3 regions of the Desertihabitans brevis genome follow, and region 1 is predicted to be linked to each of the others. Evidence: predicted binding sites of a transcription regulator. Region 1 holds the regulator's gene; each other region holds the start of a gene.
The links. Region 1 encodes LexA, which represses DNA repair genes until DNA is damaged. Its sites were predicted from a motif close to TCGAACANNTGTTCGA; they were not measured.

Region 1 (6,276 bases):
GGGTGCGCGACGGCGTCGTCGACGAGCAGGAGGCGCTGGTCACCGGCTCCGACCTGATGGCGATGGTCCAGGACGCGCCGTCCGGCAGCGGGCCCACCGGGGCGGAGACCGTCCCGGTCACCGGCGGCACGGGCTCGGGCGGCTCGGCCGTCGGCGCCCAGGTGGTGGCGCTGCGGGAGTGGGCCGAGCAGCAGGCCGAGCAGGGCGGCCTGGCCGACCGCGACGACGCGCCGAGCCACAGCCCGCGGGCCTGGGCGCAGGTGTCGGTGCCGGTCCGGGAGTGCCTGGGAGCCGCACGCTGCCCGTGGGGCGAGGTCTGCTTCGTGGAGAAGTCGCGGGAGCGGGCGCGGGAGGCCGACCTGGTGGTCACCAACCACGCCCTGCTGGCGATCGACGCCATGCACGGCGGCACCGCCATCCCCGAGTACTCCGCGGTGGTCATCGACGAGGCCCACGAGCTGGTGGCCCGGGTCACCGGGGCGGCCTCCGGCGAGCTCAGCCCGGCGCAGGTGGAGCGGGTGGCCAAGCGGTGCCTGACCTGGCTGGACGACGACCTGGGCGGGGAGTTCCTCGACAGCGCCGACACCCTGCGGATCGCCCTCGACGCGGCGGTGCCGGAACGGATCACCGATCCCGGGCACGGCTGCGTCGACGCCTGCCGCCGGGTCCGCGACGTGGCCCGTCGGGTGGTCTCGGTGCTGGGCAAGGGCGGCCAGGGCGCGTCGCAGGCCACCGACGAGCCGGAGAAGCGGCAGGCCGCCGCGGTCGCCCAGGAGGTGTTCGACCTCGCCGAGCGGATGGCCGCGCTGGCCGAGGCCGACGTGGTCTGGGTGGTCGACCGCGAGCGCGCCGGCCGCGAGCTCCGGGTGGCGCCGCTCAGCGTGGCCGGGCTGATGCGCAGCCACGTGCTCAGCCAGCACCCCACCGTGCTCACCTCGGCCACCCTGCAGCTCGGCGGCAGCTTCGACGCCACCGCCGGCTCGGTCGGGCTCTGGCCGGGGGAGCGCACCGACGACCCCGACCCCGGAGAGCCGGCCGAGGACGCCCTGAGCTGGCGCGGGATCGACGTCGGCTCGCCGTTCGACTACCGGCGCCAGGGCATCCTCTACCTGGCCCGCCACCTGCCACCGCCGCGGCGGGACGGGATCAGCGAGGAGACCCTGGCGGAGGTGGCCGAGCTGGTCTGGGCGGCCGGCGGACGCACGCTGGGGCTGTTCGCCTCCCAGCGCTCGGCCGAGGTGGCCGCCGACCACGTCCGGCGCCAGCTCAAGGACCACACCGTCCTCTGCCAGGGCGAGGCGAACCTGCCCGAGCTCACCCGTCGCTTCGTCGAGGAGCCGGCCACCAGCCTGTTCGGCACCGTGTCGCTGTGGCAGGGCATCGACGTGCCCGGCGACACGTGTGAGCTGGTGATCATCGACAAGCTGCCGTTCCCGCGCCCCGACGACCCGCTGATGCAGGCCCGCCAGCAGGCGGTCACCGAGCGCGGCGGCAACGGCTTCATGCAGGTCGCCGCCACCCACGCCGCGCTGCTGATGGCCCAGGGGGCGGGACGGCTGATCCGCCGGGCCAGCGACCGCGGGGTGGTCGCCGTCCTCGACCCGCGGCTGGTCACCGCCCGCTACGGCAGCTTCCTGCGCTCGTCGATGCCGCCGATGTGGTCGACCACCGACCGCGAGGTGGCCGTGCAGGCGCTGCGGCGGCTGCAGGAGGCCCGGGGCGAGCAGGCCTGACCGGTCGCACCCCGGGTCAGTCCCGCACCGGCTCGTCCCAGGGCGCGGTGCAGAAGAGCACCGACCACGGGCTGCAGCCGATCCCGCGCTCCGGGAGCACCGTGCGGGTGGTGACCACCGCCACCCAGTCCTGGCCGGGTTCCAGGTCCTCCAGCGCGAAGGTCTCCCCGGCCGTGCCGTCGGCGCCGGCGGTGCGCAGCTGGTAGCACCGGTCGTCGGCCACCGCCGCCGCCGGGACCCACAGCGTCTCGACCTCCGGCAGGTCCGCCTCCGACCGCTTCCGCAGCGCGACGCAGCCGTCGGGCAGCGGCGAGGAGGTGGGCTCGCCGAAGTCGGCCGCGGCCAGCCGGGCCACCAGGGCGTCGGCCGCGGCCCGGTCGGCCACTGGGTGGAGGTCGATGCTGCGCACCGAGCAGGTCTGGGTGTGCTCCTGCACGATCCAGCCCGCGTCGCGGGTGCCGAGCTGGCACTCCAGCGCGAGGTGGCTGTGGCGCGGCGGTGGCCCGCCTGCGGCCGCCACCGCCGCCCGCTGGCGGTCGCGCAGCGCCCTCACCTCCGGCTCGGCGACCGCTCGGCCGTCGCGCACCTCGGCGGCGACCTCACGGGCGAGTCGGGCCTGCCGGACCGAGCCGACCACCCCGTTGCCCACGTAGGCCAGCACCGGCAGGGCGAGCAGGACGGCCAGCACGACGAGCACCACCCGGAGCACCCGTGCCCAGCGCGATCGCGGCGCCGGGACGGACGGGTGGGCGGACAGCTGGTCGGGGCTGGGCACGGGGCGACGCTAGCCGCTCGCCGGGCCAACCCGGGCGGCTCAGACCCGGCGCAGCACCGTGACGACCTTGCCGAGCACGGTCGCCTCGTTGCCGTCGATCGGCTCGTAGGCCGGGTTGTGGGGCAGCAGCCACACCTGGCCCGGCGTGCGCTTGAAGGTCTTGACCGTGGCCTCCTCGCCGATCAGGGCGGCCACGATGTCACCGTTCTGGGCGTCGGGCTGCTGCCGGACGACCACCCAGTCGCCGTCGCAGATGGCGGCGTCGACCATCGAGTCACCGCGCACCTCGAGCATGAAGAGGGTCCCGTCGCCGACCAGCTGCTTGGGCAGCGGGAAGACGTCCTCCACGACCTCCTCGGCCAGGATCGGGCCACCGGCCGCGATCCGCCCGACCACCGGCACCGGCACGGCGGCGGGGAAGGCGTCCGACACGCCGGTCTCGTCCCCGGCGTTGGCCAGCACCGGCGCCTCGTCCGGTGCGGTGCCCACCGACGGCCCGCCGGGCAGCAGCACCTCCATCGCGCGGGGACGGTTCGGGTCGCGCCTCAGGTAGCCCTTGGCCTCGAGCACCTTGAGCTGGTGGCTGCCGCTGGAGGAGCTGGCCAGACCGACCGCGTCGCACACCTCCCGGATGCTCGGCGGGTAGCCGCGGCGCTCCACCGACTCCTTGATCACCTCGAGGATCCGGCGCTGGCGGGGGGTGAGGCCGTGGACGTCCTCCGGGCCGTCGGGCAGGGACGTGACGGTGGCCCCGGACTCGGCCAGCTGGGCGGCCACCATCTCGGCGCTGGGACGTCCGCGTCGACGTCCGCCGGGGCGGGTGCTGGGGACGGGCGGCTCATCGGTGCTGCGGACCATGGAGCAGACGCTACGGCTCCTGCGCGCACCAATCAAACACCTGTTCGACCTCGGCGCGTCGCGCTGCGCGGTCGTCCCGACGGCGCCCGGCAGGGCCAAGAGCCGGGCTCGGGACGTCGTCGCGCGAGAACTGTCAGTGCCTCCTGGTGGAGTTCTCGACGTCGGCCGACGGACCGACCGGTGGGCCTGCGAACACGTGTTCGAACACGCCGGGCGAGGTCGTTGGCACACACGTTCGAATCGAGTAGACAGGGGTATCGAACATGGGTTCGACGCACCGAGGAGGCAGCATGAGCACCACCATCGTGACCGCCGGTCCGCTGACGGAGTCCGCGCTGCGGGTCGCCCCGCCGGTCCGCCGGCGCCGGGTGCGTCCGCAGAGCCGGGTCCGTCCCACCGGGGCCGGTGCGCCGGAGCTGCGCACCCCGGCCCGGGCGCCGCGGGCCTGCCGGGTGTCGGCGCCGGCCCCGGCTACGGCCACCGGGAGCGACTGGCACCTGACCGCCCGTGGGGTGGCCGTGGTCACCGCGCTCACCCTGGCGACCTTCGTGCTCGCGGTGGTGGCGATGGTGGGTCGCTTCCTGGTGGTGACCGGCTGACTCTGCGCCGGGGTGACGACCGGCAGGATGTCCGGGCTTGATCTAGGGGCGAGATCGCCCTAAGGTCACTACATGTAGTGGTCACACGGATGTGATTCCGCTACAGGTAGATCCAGGCCGTCGATCCCGGGGGAGTGGTCGTGCACTGTCCGTACTGTCGCAACACCGACTCCCGGGTGCTCGACTCCCGGGTGAGCGATGACGGCACCAGCATCCGGCGCCGTCGCCAGTGCCCCGAGTGCGGGCGTCGGTTCACCACCGTCGAGCGGATGCAGATGATGGTGGTCAAGCGCTCCGGCGTGGTCGAGCCGTTCAATCGCGACAAGGTCGTCAGCGGGGTGCGCAAGGCCTGCAAGGGCCGACCGGTCAGCGAGGACGCGCTGGCCCAGCTGGCCCAGACCGTGGAGGAGACGCTGCGGGCCGCGGGGAACCCCGAGGTCCCCGCCGACGAGGTCGGCCTGGCCATCCTGCAGCCGCTGCGCGAGCTCGACCCGGTGGCCTACCTCCGCTTCGCCAGCGTCTACCAGAAGTACGAGTCCGTCGACGACTTCGAGGCCGCGATCAGCGAGCTGCGCGGCGCGCCGACGGCTGCCGGGCCCGTCCAGGGGCCCTGACCGGGACACGGGTCGGGGCGCCCCGCGTCGAGCAACGCCCCGACCCGTCGGTCCGCCGCTGCCCGCGGCCGCAGGCGCCCGCCTCCACCACCTGGGGAGGGCCCCGTTGTCCCACCGTCCGACGGCGCCGAGAATGGGCGGGTGACCGACACCAGCCGTCCGACCACGACCACCGGCCTCCGGGTGCCGAGGGTGTTCTCCACCGAGGGTGTGCACCCCTACGACGAGGTGACCTGGGAGCTGCGCGACGTCGTCCAGACGAACTGGCGCACGGGCGAGACGGTCTTCGAGCAGCACGGCGTCGAGTTCCCCGACTTCTGGAGCGTCAACGCCGCGACCATCGTCACCACCAAGTACTTCCGCGGGGCGGTGGGCACCGAGCAGCGCGAGCACAGCCTGCGTCAGCTGCTGGACCGGGTGGTCGACCGCTACGCCGCCGCCGGTCTGGAGCACGGCTACTTCGCCGGCGAGGCCGACGCGGCGGTGTTCGGCGACGAGCTGCGCTGGCTGCTGCTGCACCAGTACTTCAGCTTCAACTCACCGGTCTGGTTCAACGTCGGCACCAGCTCCCCGCAGCAGGTGAGTGCCTGCTTCATCCTGTCGGTCGACGACACCATGGACTCGATCCTCAACTGGTACCGGGAGGAGGGGCTGATCTTCAAGGGCGGCTCCGGGGCCGGGCTCAACCTGTCCCGGATCCGGTCCTCGAAGGAGCGGCTCAGCTCCGGCGGCACCGCCTCGGGGCCGGTCTCCTTCATGCGCGGGGCCGACGCCTCGGCCGGCACCATCAAGTCCGGCGGGGCCACCCGGCGGGCGGCGAAGATGGTGGTGCTCGACGTCGACCACCCCGACATCGCCGACTTCGTCGCCACCAAGGCGCGCGAGGAGCAGAAGATCCGCGCGTTGCGCGACGCCGGCTTCGACATGGACCTCGGCGGTGCCGACATCACCAGCGTCCAGTACCAGAACGCCAACAACTCGGTCCGGGTCAGCGACGCCTTCATGCGCGCGGTCGAGGAGGACGGCACCTTCGACCTCACCGCCCGCACCGACGGCCGCACCCTGGAGACGGTCCGGGCCCGCGAGCTCTTCGCCTCGATCGCGCAGGCGGCCTGGGAGTGCGCCGACCCGGGCCTGCAGTACGACGACACCATCAACCGCTGGCACACCAACCCCGAGAGCGGGCGGATCACCGCGTCCAACCCCTGCTCGGAGTACCTCAGCCTGGACGACAGCTCGTGCAACCTCGCCAGCCTCAACCTGCTGGCGTTCCTGCGCCCGGACGGCACCGTCGACACCGGGTCCTTCGTCGCAGCGGTCGAGCTGGTCACCACGGCGATGGACATCTCGATCTGCTTCGCCGACTTCCCGACCGAGGCGATCGGGCGGAACACCCGCGACTTCCGCCAGCTCGGGCTGGGCTATGCCAACCTCGGCGCCCTGCTGATGGCCAGCGGGCACGGCTACGACAGCGACGGCGGGCGCGCACTGGCCGCCAGTCTCACCGCGCTGATGACCGGGGCGGCCTACCGGCGCTCGGCCGAGCTGGCCCGGGTGGTCGGGCCCTATGCGGGCTACGCCCGCAACGCCGAGGCGCACCAGCGGGTGATGGGCCAGCACCGCGATGCCTGCACCGCCCTGACGACGCTGTCCGACGTCGACGGCGCGGTGCACGATCGGGCCGGGCGGGAGTGGGC
Region 2 (6,276 bases), on a different contig from region 1:
CCGCGTCCTGGACGCCGTCGACCGTTCGCTCGCGCACTGACCCGTCCCCAGGAGGACCAGCACGATGCAGTACTTCAACCTGCCCGACCCCGGTGAGGGCCTGGTGGAGGCCGAGATCGTCACCTGGCGGGTCGCGGTCGGGGACGAGATCAAGGTCAACGACGTGGTGGTGGAGGTGGAGACCAGCAAGTCGCTGGTCGAGCTGCCCAGCCCCTTCGCCGGCACGGTGACCGAGCTGCTGGTCGAGGAGGGCGCCACCGTCGACGTCGGCACGCCGATCATCGCGGTGGACGACGGGTCGGGTGCCGCGTCCCCGGCTCCGAGCAGGTCGGGGCAGGCGGACGGCGACGAGGCGGCGGCGCCGAACCTGGTGGGCTACGGGGTGAAGAAGGCCGGCACCAGCCGGCGTCCGCGACGGGCGGCTGCTGCGGCGGTGCCGGCGGAGGAGTCGGCCAGCCGCGCGCAGGCGCAGGTGCAGGGGTCCTTCGACCCGGCGACGCAGGTGTCGCGGAAGGCCGACGAGGTGGCGCCGCTGCGGGCGGAGCCTGCCGGGTCCGGTGGTGAGCCGCTGCCGACGCCGGGACGGGGGCCGTCCGAGCCGACGTCGGAGCGCGGACCGGTGCTGGCCAAGCCGCCGACCCGCCTGCTGGCCAAGCAGCTGGGCGTCGATCTGGCCACCGTGACCGGCACCGGGGACGGCGGCATCATCACCCGCGCCGACGTCGAACGCGCCGCCGCCTCCACCCCCATCGCCCCCACCCCCGACGCCCTGAGCCTGTCGAAGGGCGACTCCCCCACCGGGCTGAGCGAGGAGCGCATCCCCGTGAAGGGTGTCCGTAAGCTGACCGCCGAGGCGATGGTGCGCTCGGCGTTCACCGCCCCGCACGTGACCGAGTGGGTCGAGGTGGACGTCACCGCCACCATGGAGCTGCTGGACCGGCTGCGGCGGCGCCGCGACCTGGCCGAGGTCCGCCTGACGCCGCTGGTGCTGGTGGCGTCGGCGGTCTGCCGGGCCCTGCGCCGCAACCCCGACCTCAACGCCCGCTGGGAGGAGACCGCCGACGGTGCGGAGATCGTCCGGGCCGGGCAGGTCGACCTCGGCATCGCCGCCGACACCCCGCGCGGTCTGGTGGTGCCGAAGATCCGGGCGGCCGACCGGCTCGGACTGGTCGAGCTGGCCGACGCGCTGACCGCGCTGGTGCGCACCGCGCGGGAGGGACGCACCCCGCCGGCCGACCTGGCGGGAGGCACCTTCACCATCACCAACGTGGGCGTCTTCGGGGTCGACGGCGGCACCCCGATCCTCAACCCGGGCGAGTCCGGCATCCTCTGCATCGGCGCCATCAACCGGCGTCCGTGGGTGGTCGGCACCGGCGCCGAGGAGCGGATCGAGCCGCGCTGGGTGACCACCCTGTCGGTCTCCTTCGACCACCGGGTGGTGGACGGCGCCGAGGGCTCGCAGTTCCTCTCCGACGTCGCCCTGATGCTCTCCGACCCCGCCATGGGCGGGGTGCTCTGAGCCGTCCCGGGTCACCTCGGCAGCACTGGGCGACCCGCTGCCGTCCCCGGACCGACTGATCGTCCGAGCCCGACCACAACGCCCTGAGCCTGTCGAGGCGCGACGACCGCACGCACCGCCCTGCCTCGACGACTGCAAGCAGCCCCGACCACAGCGCCCTGAGCCTGCCGAAGGGCTGGCGACGGCCCTGCTGACCCGGCTTTCCCCTGCGCGGGTCCTGCTGCTGGGATCGGACTGGCGGCGGAGTCAATCCTTGACGTGTGCGGTCAACGCACATCAAGCCCTTGGTCGACCAGCGTCATCGATCACGTGTGCGAAAACTGTCAGTGGTAGTCCGTAGCGTTCTGTCCATGGAGGAGACGACGAGCGCGGCCGGGGTGCTCGCGCAGGTGCGCGATCTGCGAGGGGCCGAGCGAGCGACCGCAGCAGCCCTGCTGCGCCAGGCCGCCGCCTGGGCCGACCTCCACCCCGCCCTCGAGCCCGGCCAGGCGGCGAGCCTGCACGACCAGGGCAAGGAGACCGGCTGCCCGATCGCCGGATCCGGCACCCCACAGGTCGCCGCCGACTCCCTCGCCGAGGTCGCCGCCGCGCTGGGCATGTCGACCGGCGCCGGTGCCCGGCTGGTGGGGCAGGCGCTGGAGCTGCGCCACCGGCTGCCCCGGTTGTGGGCCCGGGTGCACGACCACACCGTGCCCGCCTGGGTCGCCCGGTCGGTGGCCGAGCGGACCATGATGGTGAGCGTCGAGGCGGCCGGGTTCGTCGACAGCCAGGTGTGCGCGGTGGCGGGCCGGGTCGGGGTGGCGCAGCTGGACCGGCTGGTGACGACTGCGATCCAGCGGCACATGCCCGCCGAGGCCGAACGCCGCCGCCAGGACGCGTTGGAGGGGCGCGGTTTCACCATCGAGCACGACCGCAGCGGCCGCGACCACGCCCTGTCCTCGGTGTGGGGCACGCTCGACCTGCCCGACGCCCTCGCCCTCGAAGCCGCCGTCCAAGACGGGGCACAAGCGCTCGCCACCGCCGGCTGCACCGACAGCCTGGACGTGCGCCGAGCCCGCGCGGTGGGGGAGCTGGCCCGCCGCCAACCCGCCCTCGACCTCCTCACCGCCGAGGAGACCACGAACAGCGGTGTGGTCGCGGGCAAGGCCGCCGAACGGGTGGTGCTCTACCTCCACCTGTCCGCCGCCGCGCTCGGCGGAGGATTCGCGGCCGCACCAGTCGTGCAGGGAGCAGGAGCCGACTGCCCACGACGGGCAGACAGCGCCGGACAACCGGCCACCGCCATCGACGTCTTCGTCCAGCCCGGGCATGCGGGTCCCGCTGGAACGGAGTCAGTGGGTCGGGTGCAGAACACCGGCGCACCGGTGACCGCTGAGCAGATCCGTGAGTGGTGCGCCCGCCCCGACGCCCGGGTCAGCGTGAAACCGGTCATCGACCTCAACGCGACCATGGCTACCGACGCGTACCGGCCCACCGCCCGGATGCGTGAGCAGATCGCGCTGCGCGACCGCACCTGTGTGTTCCCCTGGTGCTCAAGACCCGCCCACCCCTACCCGCTGCCCCGCCGCGACGACGCTGTCGGGGTGGAGGCAGAGGAACGCTGGTCGGTCGAGGACGACCACCTCGTGCCCTGGGACTTCGGTGGGCCGACCAGCAGCGACAACCTGGCCCCGTTGTGCCGGACCCACCATCGGCTGAAGACCTTCACCGGCTGGCGCCACACCCGCACCGGCCCCGGCTGCTACGACTGGACCAGCCCGCACGGCTACCGCTACCGCCGCCACCCCGACGGCGGCACCACCGACCTCACCCCGGACACCGGACCACCCCGCCGACGCCCTCGACAGAGGCCGACCACAAACTCGGCCAGCCGCCGGAAGCTGAGTTCACCAGTCCCGGTTGGAGCTGCCGGGCCGCCCGACGCTCCGAACGAGTCACCCCCGCCGTTCTAGGCACCAGACGTACCTGCCTCCCCGAGACCTCGTCTCACCTGTAACCGCACCACCCGGGCGTCGCCCGGCGACGCGCGCACACGGCCCTGCCCACCCCGTCGGCGTTACGCTGCCGCCGGGGCCCTGGGCGTGCGCGGGACCCAGGTCGATTGCGGCGCCATGAGCGGCAGCTGTGAACAGCCGGCAAGTTCCTCGCTGCCGGGCACGGCAGACCGGTCAGCTCGCTCGCGAACTGGAGCGCTGAAGCCCGACCGCTCGCCGACCACCCAGGTCGGCGCCCGCATGGGCAGGGCTACCCGCACACCCGTGCGACTTGACCGTGATCTGCTCCCTCGGTGGGCCGGGTCGACACGGCCCAGCGACGACTGCCCGCGGGCGCGACCTGCGTGTCCAGGTGACGTGCTCGGCGCGGATCCCGTTTGATCCACCCACGGTCGACCTCGTCCTGCGTCATGTGAGCCTGCACGAGTAGACGGCCAGACGAGTAGCCGCGTCAGCGCGGGCGGTGGGGCTGGATGGTTGGAGCCGGAGCGGGGCTCAGTGGCGGTGCGTCGCGGAGGCGTGGTGCTGGGCCAGCAGGTCCTCACCCCAGTCGCCGCGCAGGTCGCGCCAGACGGTGTGCACGTGGTTGGCGTCGTCCTGGGTGTTGTCGTACTCGACCAGGAAGCTCGACCCGCGCAGCGCGTAGTAGTGCGGCCGGCCCACCTCGGTGCTGCCCGACCAGGCGAAGGTCAGCTCCGCCAGCCCGCCGTCGACGACCGACGTCCAGGCGGCGGCCGCGACCGGCTCGGCGGCCCGGTCCAGGTAGCAGCGCACCAGCCGCTCGAGCGCCGCGCGCTGTCCCCGCTCCAGGTCGCCCATCGCGATCCCGCGTGGCACGAGAGCCGCGTCGGCCACCGGGTCGTGGCGGGTGGCGATGTCGCTGGGCGCCTCGTCCGCCACCACGGCCACCCGACGCTGGTCGGCGTCGAGCAGACCGAGCAGGTCGCGGGCCCCCTGCTCCTCGGCCCGCAGCACCTGCCAACCGGCCCGCGGGCCCTCGCGGACCACGGCCGGGTTGGCACCGAAGAACTGCGGGGTGGCCGCCACCCGGTCACCGACCACGGTCACGGCCACCGTCAGGTGGTGCCCGCCCAGGCTCCAGCCCCAGACGTCGGCCTCCGGGTCGCCGAGCACCCGCACCCAGTAGTGCAGCGGGTGCCGCTCACGCCAGCTGGACGCCCCCCGCTCGCGCTCCAGCTCGCGCAGCACACCGTCCAGCTCCATCACCTCCCGCGCGGTCCGCGAGCCGGTGCTGCTGAGCGCGGTGTCGAGCAGCGCCATCACCAGCTCCCGCTGGCCCGGGTCCAGGTCGACCAGCGCCACCCCGGGCCGCGGACCCGGCAGGTAGGTCCACTCCCGCCGGTCACCGACGTCGAACGGCGCGACGCCGCGCCGGGCGGCGCCGTGCAGCGAGTCACACAGCCGCCGGGCCGCCTCGCGCATCCGTTGCACGGTGGTCAGCACGAGCCCGACACTACGTCGCCCCCGTCCCTCCTCCTGCGGCGGCGCCCGCCTGACGCCTCCCGTCCGGTCCGGGGACGGCTACCGTGGGCGGGTGAGTGAGCCGTCACCGCACTGGAGCGCCGAGGAGTTCCGCCAGCACGCCCACCGGGTGGTCGACTGGATCGCCGACTACTGGGAGGGCGTCGACGAGCGCCCGGTGCTGGCCCAGGTCGAGCCGGGCGAGGTGGCGGCCGCCCTGGACGTCACCATCCCGGACGAGCCCGAGCCGGTCGAGGCCGTGCTGGCCGACCTCGACACCCACCTGCTGCCCGGGCTGACCCACTGGCAGCACCCGCGCTTCTTCGCCTACTTCCCCGCCAACTCCTCCCCACCGGCCGTCCTCGGCGACCTGCTCAGCAGCGGTCTCGGCGTCCAGGGCATGGTCTGGGCCACCAGCCCGGCCGCCACCGAGCTCGAGCAGCTGGTCCTCGACGAGCTCGCCCGGGCCCTCGGCCTCGGTGAGGCCTTCTGCCACCGGCGCACCGACGGCCAGCCGGCCACCGGCGGCGGCGTGATCTCCGACACCGCCTCCACCGCCACCTTCACCGCCGTCCTCGCCGCCCTGCACCGGGCCAGCGGCGGCACCGTCCGCACCGCGGGCACGGCCGGCACCGACTACGTCCTCTACGGCTCCACCCAGGCCCACTCCTCGCTGCAGAAGGCGGCGATGATGGCCGGTCTCGGCGAGGACGCCCTGCACCTCGTCGCCGTCGACCCCTGGACCCAGGCCATGGACGTCGCCGCCCTGCGCCGCGCCGTCGAGGCCGACCGCGCCGCCGGCCGCACCCCGTTCTTCCTCCAGGCCGCCCTCGGCACCACCGGAACCGGCGCCGTCGACGACGTCCCCGCCCTCGCCGCGGTCGCTCGCGAGCACGGGCTGTGGGTGCACGTCGACGCCGCCTGGGCCGGGGTCGCCGCCCTGCTCCCCGAGCACGCCGACGTCAACACCGGGGTCGCCGAGCACGCCGACTCCTACGTCACCAACCCGCACAAGTGGCTGCTCACCACCTTCGACTGCTCCACCTCCTGGGTCCGCGACCGCGCCGCCCTCATCGGCGCCCTGTCGGTGCTGCCGGAGTACCTGCGCAACCCGGCCAGCGAGTCCGGCGCCGTGGTCGACTACCGCGACTGGCACCCCCAGCTCGGACGCCGGTTCCGTGCGCTCAAGCTGTGGACCGTCCTGCGCTGCTACGGCCGCTCCGGGCTCCAGGCCCACCTGCGCTCCGGCATCGCCGGCGCGGCCCGGGTCGCCGAGCTGGT
Region 3 (6,276 bases), 320 kb from region 1:
GCTGCCAGTCCATCCGCTGCTCGACCGGCACCGGCTCACCGAGCTGGGGCGGGGCGGGCGGGGCGGTCGGCAGACCCGACGGCTGCTCGGCCTGCGCCGGCTGCACGTCGTAGACCTTGCGGAACGACAGCACCGCGGTGCGCCCGACCAGCCGGACCAGCTCGTCCTGCTGGACGTTGGGCACCGAGACGATGATCTGGTTGCCCCCGGCGGTGGTCACCTCGCCCTCACCGACACCGAGCCCGTTGACGCGCTGCTCGATGATGTTGCGGGCCTGCTCCAGGCTGTTCTCGTCGACCGAGCCCTGCCCGGTGGTGTTGGAGGCGGTCAGGGTGATGGTGGTGCCGCCGCGCAGGTCGAGCCCCAGCTTGGGGGTCCAGATCTGGAAGGCGGCCATCATGCCGTACAGCCCCGCGATCACCACGGCGAGCACGATCAGCGTGCGCGCCGGGCGTGGGTGTCTACTGGCCACGTCGTCGTCCTCGGGTTGTCGCCCCCGGTGGGGCGGGGGTGGTCAGGAGTCGGTGCGCCGCGGGTCGTCGGCCGGGTCGGCCCGGGTGCCGGGCGTGGCGCCCGGGGCGCTCGCCTCGTCGGAGGGCCGGCCGGCGTCGTCGCGGACCACGCGGTGGGTCGGGGGCTCGGTGTCGGCCGGGTCGGCGACGTCAGGGGCGCCGACGAGCGGCGACTCGTCCTCGGTCTCGAGCGGGGTCGCGGTCTCCTCGGTCTCCTCGGTCAGGGTCCGGCCGTAGGCCTGCTTCACCACGGTGGCCACGACGCCGGGAGCCAGCTCCACGTCCAGGGTGGTGTCGGCCACGCTGACGACGGTGGCGACGAAGCCGTTGGAGAGCATCACCCGGGTGCCGGGCGCGAGGGAGGAGACGGCCTCCCGCTGCTGCTTCATCCGCTTGGACTGACGGTAGGTCTGGTAGCCGAGCATCGCCACCAGGGCGAGCAGCAAGACGGGCAGTAGAAGATCCATGACTCCTGCGATCAAGGCTCGTGGTCGTCCTCCCCTGCGGCGGGCACCCCCTGCCACCACGGGGGGCAGGGTGCGTCCGAGCTGTCGCCGCAGGGCGCTGACCGCCGGAGTCTAGCCCGGTCGGCGCGGATTCGGCGACTGCGCCGGGCCGGGCGAGCCGCCTCAGGAGAACAGGTCGTCGCCCGAGCCCGGGGCCCCCACCGGGGCGGTGAGCCCGAGATGGCGCCAGGCCGCCGGGGTGGCCACCCGTCCGCGTGGGGTGCGCATGAGGAAGCCCTGCCGGACCAGGAAGGGTTCGGCCACCTCCTCGACGGTGTCGGTCTCCTCCCCCACCGAGATGGCGAGGGTGGACAGCCCCACCGGGCCGCCGCCGAAGCGCGCGCAGACCGCCTCCAGCACCCCGCGGTCGAGCCGGTCCAGGCCGCGGTCGTCGACCTCGAACAGGTCGAGGGCGTCGCGGGCCAGAGCGAGGGAGACGGTGCCGTCGGCCTTGACCTGGGCGTAGTCACGGACGCGGCGCAGCAGCCGGTTGGTGATCCGCGGGGTGCCGCGGGATCGGCGGGCGATCTCGGCGGCCGCCTCGGTGCTGAGCCGGACGCCGAGCTGGGTGGCTGAGCGCATGAGGATCCGGCGCAGCGCGGTGTCGTCGTAGAAGTCGAGCTGGGCGGTGAAGCCGAACCGGTCGCGCAGCGGTCCGGGCAGCAGTCCCGCCCGGGTGGTCGCCCCCACCAGGGTGAAGTGCGGGATGTCGATCGGGATGGCGGTCGCGCCCGGACCCTTGCCGACGACCACGTCGACCCGGAAGTCCTCCATCGCCAGGTAGAGCATCTCCTCGGCCGGGCGCGACATCCGGTGGATCTCGTCGAGGAAGAGCACCTCACCCTCGCCCAGCCCGGACAGGATCGCGGCCAGGTCACCGGCGTGCTGGATGGCCGGTCCGCTGGAGATCCGCAGCGGCGCCGACATCTCCGCGGCGATGATCATGGCCAGCGTGGTCTTGCCCAGCCCCGGCGGGCCGGAGAGCAGCACGTGGTCGGCCACCGCGCCCCGGTTGCGGGCGGCGGCCAGCACCAGCCCGAGCTGCTCCGACACCCGCGGCTGGCCCTGGAACTCGCCCAGCGTGGACGGCCGCAGCGCGGACTCGGCGGCCCGCTCGGCGTCGTCGGCCTGGGGGTCCACCGGTCGGGACCGTTCCTCGCTCACGTCGTCCCGCTCACGTCTTGGCCAGGCTGCGCAGGGCCGCGCGCATCAGCTCCGACACCGACGGCTGGGGGGTGGTCCCGGCGAGGTCGGCGACCCGGTCGCAGGCCGCCTCGGCGTCCCGGGCCGACCAGCCGAGCCCCTGCAGGCCCTGCGAGACCTGCTCGCGCCAGGCCGACGAGACGGCCGGCGCGGAGGAGGCGGCCGGGGGCTGGGTGGTCAGCGCCAGGGTGTTGACCTTGTCCCGCAGCTCGATGCAGATCCGCTCCGCACCCTTCTTGCCGATGCCGGGGACCTTGGTCAGCGTGACCAGGTCCTCACCCGCGATGGCCGCGCGCAGCTCGGACGGGCTGAGCACGGCGCACGCGGCCTGGGCGATCCGCGGGCCCACCCCGGAGGCGGTGAGCAGCAGCTCGAAGCAGTCCCGCTCGTCGGTGTCGGCGAAGCCGTACAGGGTGAGCGAGTCCTCGCGGACGACCAGGCTGGTCTGGAGCGTGGCCGGCTGCTCCAGCCGCAGACCGCTGATGGTCCGCGGGCTGCAGTGCACCAGGGCCCCGAAGCCGTTGACGTCGACCACCACGGAGGTGGCGCCGAGCGCGGTCACGGTGCCGCTCAGCGAGGCGATCACGAGGCCCTCCTCGAGGTCGGGGTGCGGGGCCGCGACGTGCGGTGGGCGGCCACCGCCTCGGCGTAGCGGTTGATCGCGGCGCCGCGCCAGACGTGCGCGATCGCCAGCGCGACCGCGTCGGCGGCGTCAGCGGGCTTCGGCGGCTCGTCCAGCCGCAGGATCCGGGCCACCATCAGCCCGACCTGGCTCTTGTCGGCCCGTCCCGAGCCGGTGACCGCGGCCTTGACCTCGCTCGGCGTGTGCAGCACGACGGGGATCCCGTGCCGGGCGGCCACGAGCATCGCCACCCCGGCGGCCTGCGCGGTGCCCATCACGGTGTGCACGTTGTGCTGGGCGAAGACCCGCTCGACCGCGACCACCTCGGGCCGGTGCCGCTGCACCCACTCCTCCACCGCGGTCTCGAGCTGGACCAGCCGCCGGGCGGTGTCGAGCTCGGACGGCGTCCGGGCGACCCCCACGTCGACCAGCGCGGGCGGACGTCCCGGAGCGCCCTCGACCACACCGAGCCCGCACCGCGTCAGACCCGGGTCGATCCCCAGCACCCGCACACGCACTCCCTCACCGTTCGAACAGACGTTCGGAGCCTAGCGTCGATCCGCGCGCGGGCCCGGACGTCGACCGTGGTGTGTCGGACGGTGCCGGCAGCCGCTCAGGCCAGCGTCGCGAGGACGTCCTCGGAGGCGTCGGCGTTGGTGTAGACGTTCTGGACGTCGTCGGAGTCCTCCAGCGCGTCGACGATCCGGCCGAGCTTCTCGGCCACCTCGGCGTCCATCTCCTGGGTGTAGTCCGGCACGAAGGAGACCTCGGCGGACTCGTAGTCCAGGCCGGCGTCCTGCACCGCGGTGCGGACGGCCACCAGGTCGGTCGGCTCGGAGACGATCTCGAACACCTCGCCGAGGTCGGTGACGTCCTCGGGGCCGGCCTCCAGGGTGGCTTCGAGCAGGTCGTCCTCGGTCAGCGTGCGGTCGCCCTGCTCCTTGCTCACCACGACGACGCCCTTGCGCTGGAACATCCGCGCGGTGGAGCCGACGTCGGCCATGGTGCCGCCGTTGCGGGTGACCGCGACCCGCACCTCGGAGGCGGAGCGGTTGCGGTTGTCGGTCAGGCACTCGATCAGCAGCGCGATGCCGGCCGGGCCGTAGGCCTCGTAGAACAGCGTCTCGTAGTCGGCCCCGCCGCCCTCGGCACCGGAGCCGCGCTTGACGGCGCGGTCGATGTTGTCGTTGGGGACCGAGCTCTTCTTCGCCTTCTGGATCGCGTCGTACAGCGTGGGGTTGCCCGCGGGGTCACCGCCGCCGAGCCGTGCCGCCACCTCGACGTTCTTGATCAGCTTGGCGAACAGCTTGCCGCGCTTGGCGTCGATGACGGCCTTCTTGTGCTTGGTCGTCGCCCACTTGGAATGCCCGCTCATGGCAGCCAAGGTTACAGGGGTCCGGCGGACCCGGCGTTCAGGCGGCGGGACCGGCCTCGTGGCGGATCACGCTGTCGGCCACCGTGTAGCCCAGCTGGTGGTAGAGGCAGAGCGGCCCCTCGATGCGGTCGGTGTCGACGCCGAGGCCGGCCGCCTGCAGACCCGCCGCGGCGAAGGAGCGCATCGACTGCAGCAGCAGGGCCCGGGCGATGCCCCGGCCGCGGTACCGCGGTCGGACGCCGAGCCGGCCGGTCCAGCCCTGGCTGAAGCCCTGGGCCTCCCACTCCTCGATGTTGGCCGAGCTGATCGCGTAGCCGACCACCTCGCCGGTCGCGGTGTCCACCGCCGTCCAGGACCACTCCGGACGCAGGGCGGCGCGGGTCATCGAGGCCGCCCACTCCTCCGCGGAGACGGGCCGGGCCCGCGAGATGTCGGAGAAGGCGTCGTTGTGGGCCACCCGGACGTCCTCCGACCGCTCCGGGTGCAGGGGCTCCAGCTCGACTCCCGGAGGCAGCTGCGGCTCGGGGACGTCGTCGCTGAGGGGGCGGTACAGGTCGACGTGGCGGCGCACCGGCCGCAGCCCCACCCGCTGGAACAGGTCGCGGCGGGTGGTGGCCTTCTCGTCGCAGTGGGCCACCACCACCGCGCGGTCGCCGTCCAGGCGCAGGCGCTGGCGGGCCTGGGCGAGCTGCCAGCACAGCAGGTGCCGGCCGATGCCGAGCTGGCGCCAGCTGGGATGGACCCCGCCGGAGAGGAAGACCTGGCGCCGCTCCTCGTCGGTGCTCACGAGGTTCCAGCCGAGCGCGACCACCGTGCCCCGGTCGGTCCCGATGACCGTGTCGGCCTCGGCGCCGTGCGCGGCGTGGTCCATGTTCTCGCGCAGCTCGACCAGGCTGTGCCGCTCGGCCGGGTCGTCGTGGCGCTCGATCGCGGTGAACAGCTCGTCCACCGCGGCGAGGTCGTCCCCCTCGACCGGACGCCAGCGCAGCGGTGTCACCTCATCCAGGGCGTGCCCCACGATGTCGACTCCTTCGTCGTCGTCCGGCCCGACATCCGTCGTCCGGAACGCGTGCTCCCAGCTGCTCGAGAGCATCCCGATTCTAATGCCTCGCCCCGGGCGGCGCCGCCGGGCGCTAGCGCCAGATGCGGCGCCGCCGTCCCGATCCGCCCTCCTCGGCCGGCGCCGTGGCGCTCCAGACCCGCCGCCAGGTGGGCACCTCGGCATCGGCCGGGGCCGGGCTGCGCAGCTGGTCCCACCAGGTGCGCACGTCCTCGTCGAGCAGCCGCTGGACGGCCTCCCGCACCGCCTGCGCCGCGGTCTCGTCCGGGCTGTCGACGGGGAGGAGCGGGTCGCCGAACCGCACCGCCACCCGGCGCACGTCCCCGGCGAGCACGCCGGGGAAGGACTCGCCGCGGCCGGGCAGCGCGAAGCTGCCCCGGATGCCGACCGGCACGACAGCCGCCCCGGTCCGGCGCGCGAGCCGCACCACCCGCGGGTCGAAGGGCCCGACCCGGCCGTCGGGGCTGGGCGCGCCCTCGGGGAAGACCGCCCACACCTGGCGCCGGTCGGCGGCCACGCCCTGCAGCCCGGGCACCGTGGCCACCCGGTTCCACGCGGCCACCTGCCGCAGGCCGAGCACCCGGCAGCGCGCCGCCAGGTCGGCCGGCAGGGCGGCCATCAGCAGCTCGGCGTCGCGGGCGTGCTGGTGGTTGGCCACGAGCAGCAGCGGACCGGTCAGCCCGTCCAGCCCCGACGCCCCGGCCACGTCCAGGGCGGCGCCGACGCTGACCACGGGGCGGGTGAGGTTGCGGTGCGCCCACTCCGCGAGCGGCCGCTGCGATGGGCGACGGCGTGGGGCCACCTCGGTCGGCGGGCTCGACCAGCGGCTGCGGCCCAGCAGGCCGAGGTCGCGGCGGGCAGCGCGCCACCCGCCGCGGCGGCCACCGCCGACGGCCCAGGCGGCGGGCTGACGGGTGCCCTCGTCCACCTCAGGCCTCCTGCACGTCGGCCACGAGGTGCGGCGGGGTGTGCAGGTAGCGGATCCGGGGGCTCCGGCC

Region 2: a site for LexA is predicted at 1,821-1,836, ahead of DT076_RS15810 (HNH endonuclease signature motif containing protein). Genes of this name have one in related genera too.
Region 3: a site for LexA is predicted at 3,373-3,388, ahead of ruvC (crossover junction endodeoxyribonuclease RuvC). Genes of this name have one in related genera too.

The regions. Positions count from the first base shown of each region.
Region 1 is NZ_QOUI01000001.1:614,808-621,083, reverse strand. It holds gene DT076_RS02910 (ATP-dependent DNA helicase) at 1-1,733, shown strand, start outside; gene DT076_RS02905 (hypothetical protein) at 1,750-2,508, opposite strand; gene lexA (transcriptional repressor LexA) at 2,548-3,366, opposite strand; gene DT076_RS02895 (hypothetical protein) at 3,657-3,965, shown strand; gene nrdR (transcriptional regulator NrdR) at 4,106-4,579, shown strand; gene DT076_RS02885 (vitamin B12-dependent ribonucleotide reductase) at 4,721-6,276, shown strand, end outside.
Region 2 is NZ_QOUI01000011.1:22,291-28,566, forward strand. It holds gene DT076_RS15800 (alpha-ketoacid dehydrogenase subunit beta) at 1-40, shown strand, start outside; gene DT076_RS15805 (dihydrolipoamide acetyltransferase family protein) at 65-1,519, shown strand; gene DT076_RS15810 (HNH endonuclease signature motif containing protein) at 1,870-3,471, shown strand; gene DT076_RS15815 (DUF3500 domain-containing protein) at 4,009-4,977, opposite strand; gene DT076_RS15820 (pyridoxal phosphate-dependent decarboxylase family protein) at 5,069-6,276, shown strand, end outside.
Region 3 is NZ_QOUI01000001.1:292,233-298,508, reverse strand. It holds gene secD (protein translocase subunit SecD) at 1-472, opposite strand, end outside; gene yajC (preprotein translocase subunit YajC) at 515-979, opposite strand; gene ruvB (Holliday junction branch migration DNA helicase RuvB) at 1,142-2,182, opposite strand; gene ruvA (Holliday junction branch migration protein RuvA) at 2,193-2,807, opposite strand; gene ruvC (crossover junction endodeoxyribonuclease RuvC) at 2,804-3,346, opposite strand; gene DT076_RS01290 (YebC/PmpR family DNA-binding transcriptional regulator) at 3,457-4,218, opposite strand; gene DT076_RS01285 (GNAT family N-acetyltransferase) at 4,256-5,311, opposite strand; gene DT076_RS01280 (lysophospholipid acyltransferase family protein) at 5,352-6,206, opposite strand; gene DT076_RS01275 (lactate racemase domain-containing protein) at 6,208-6,276, opposite strand, start outside.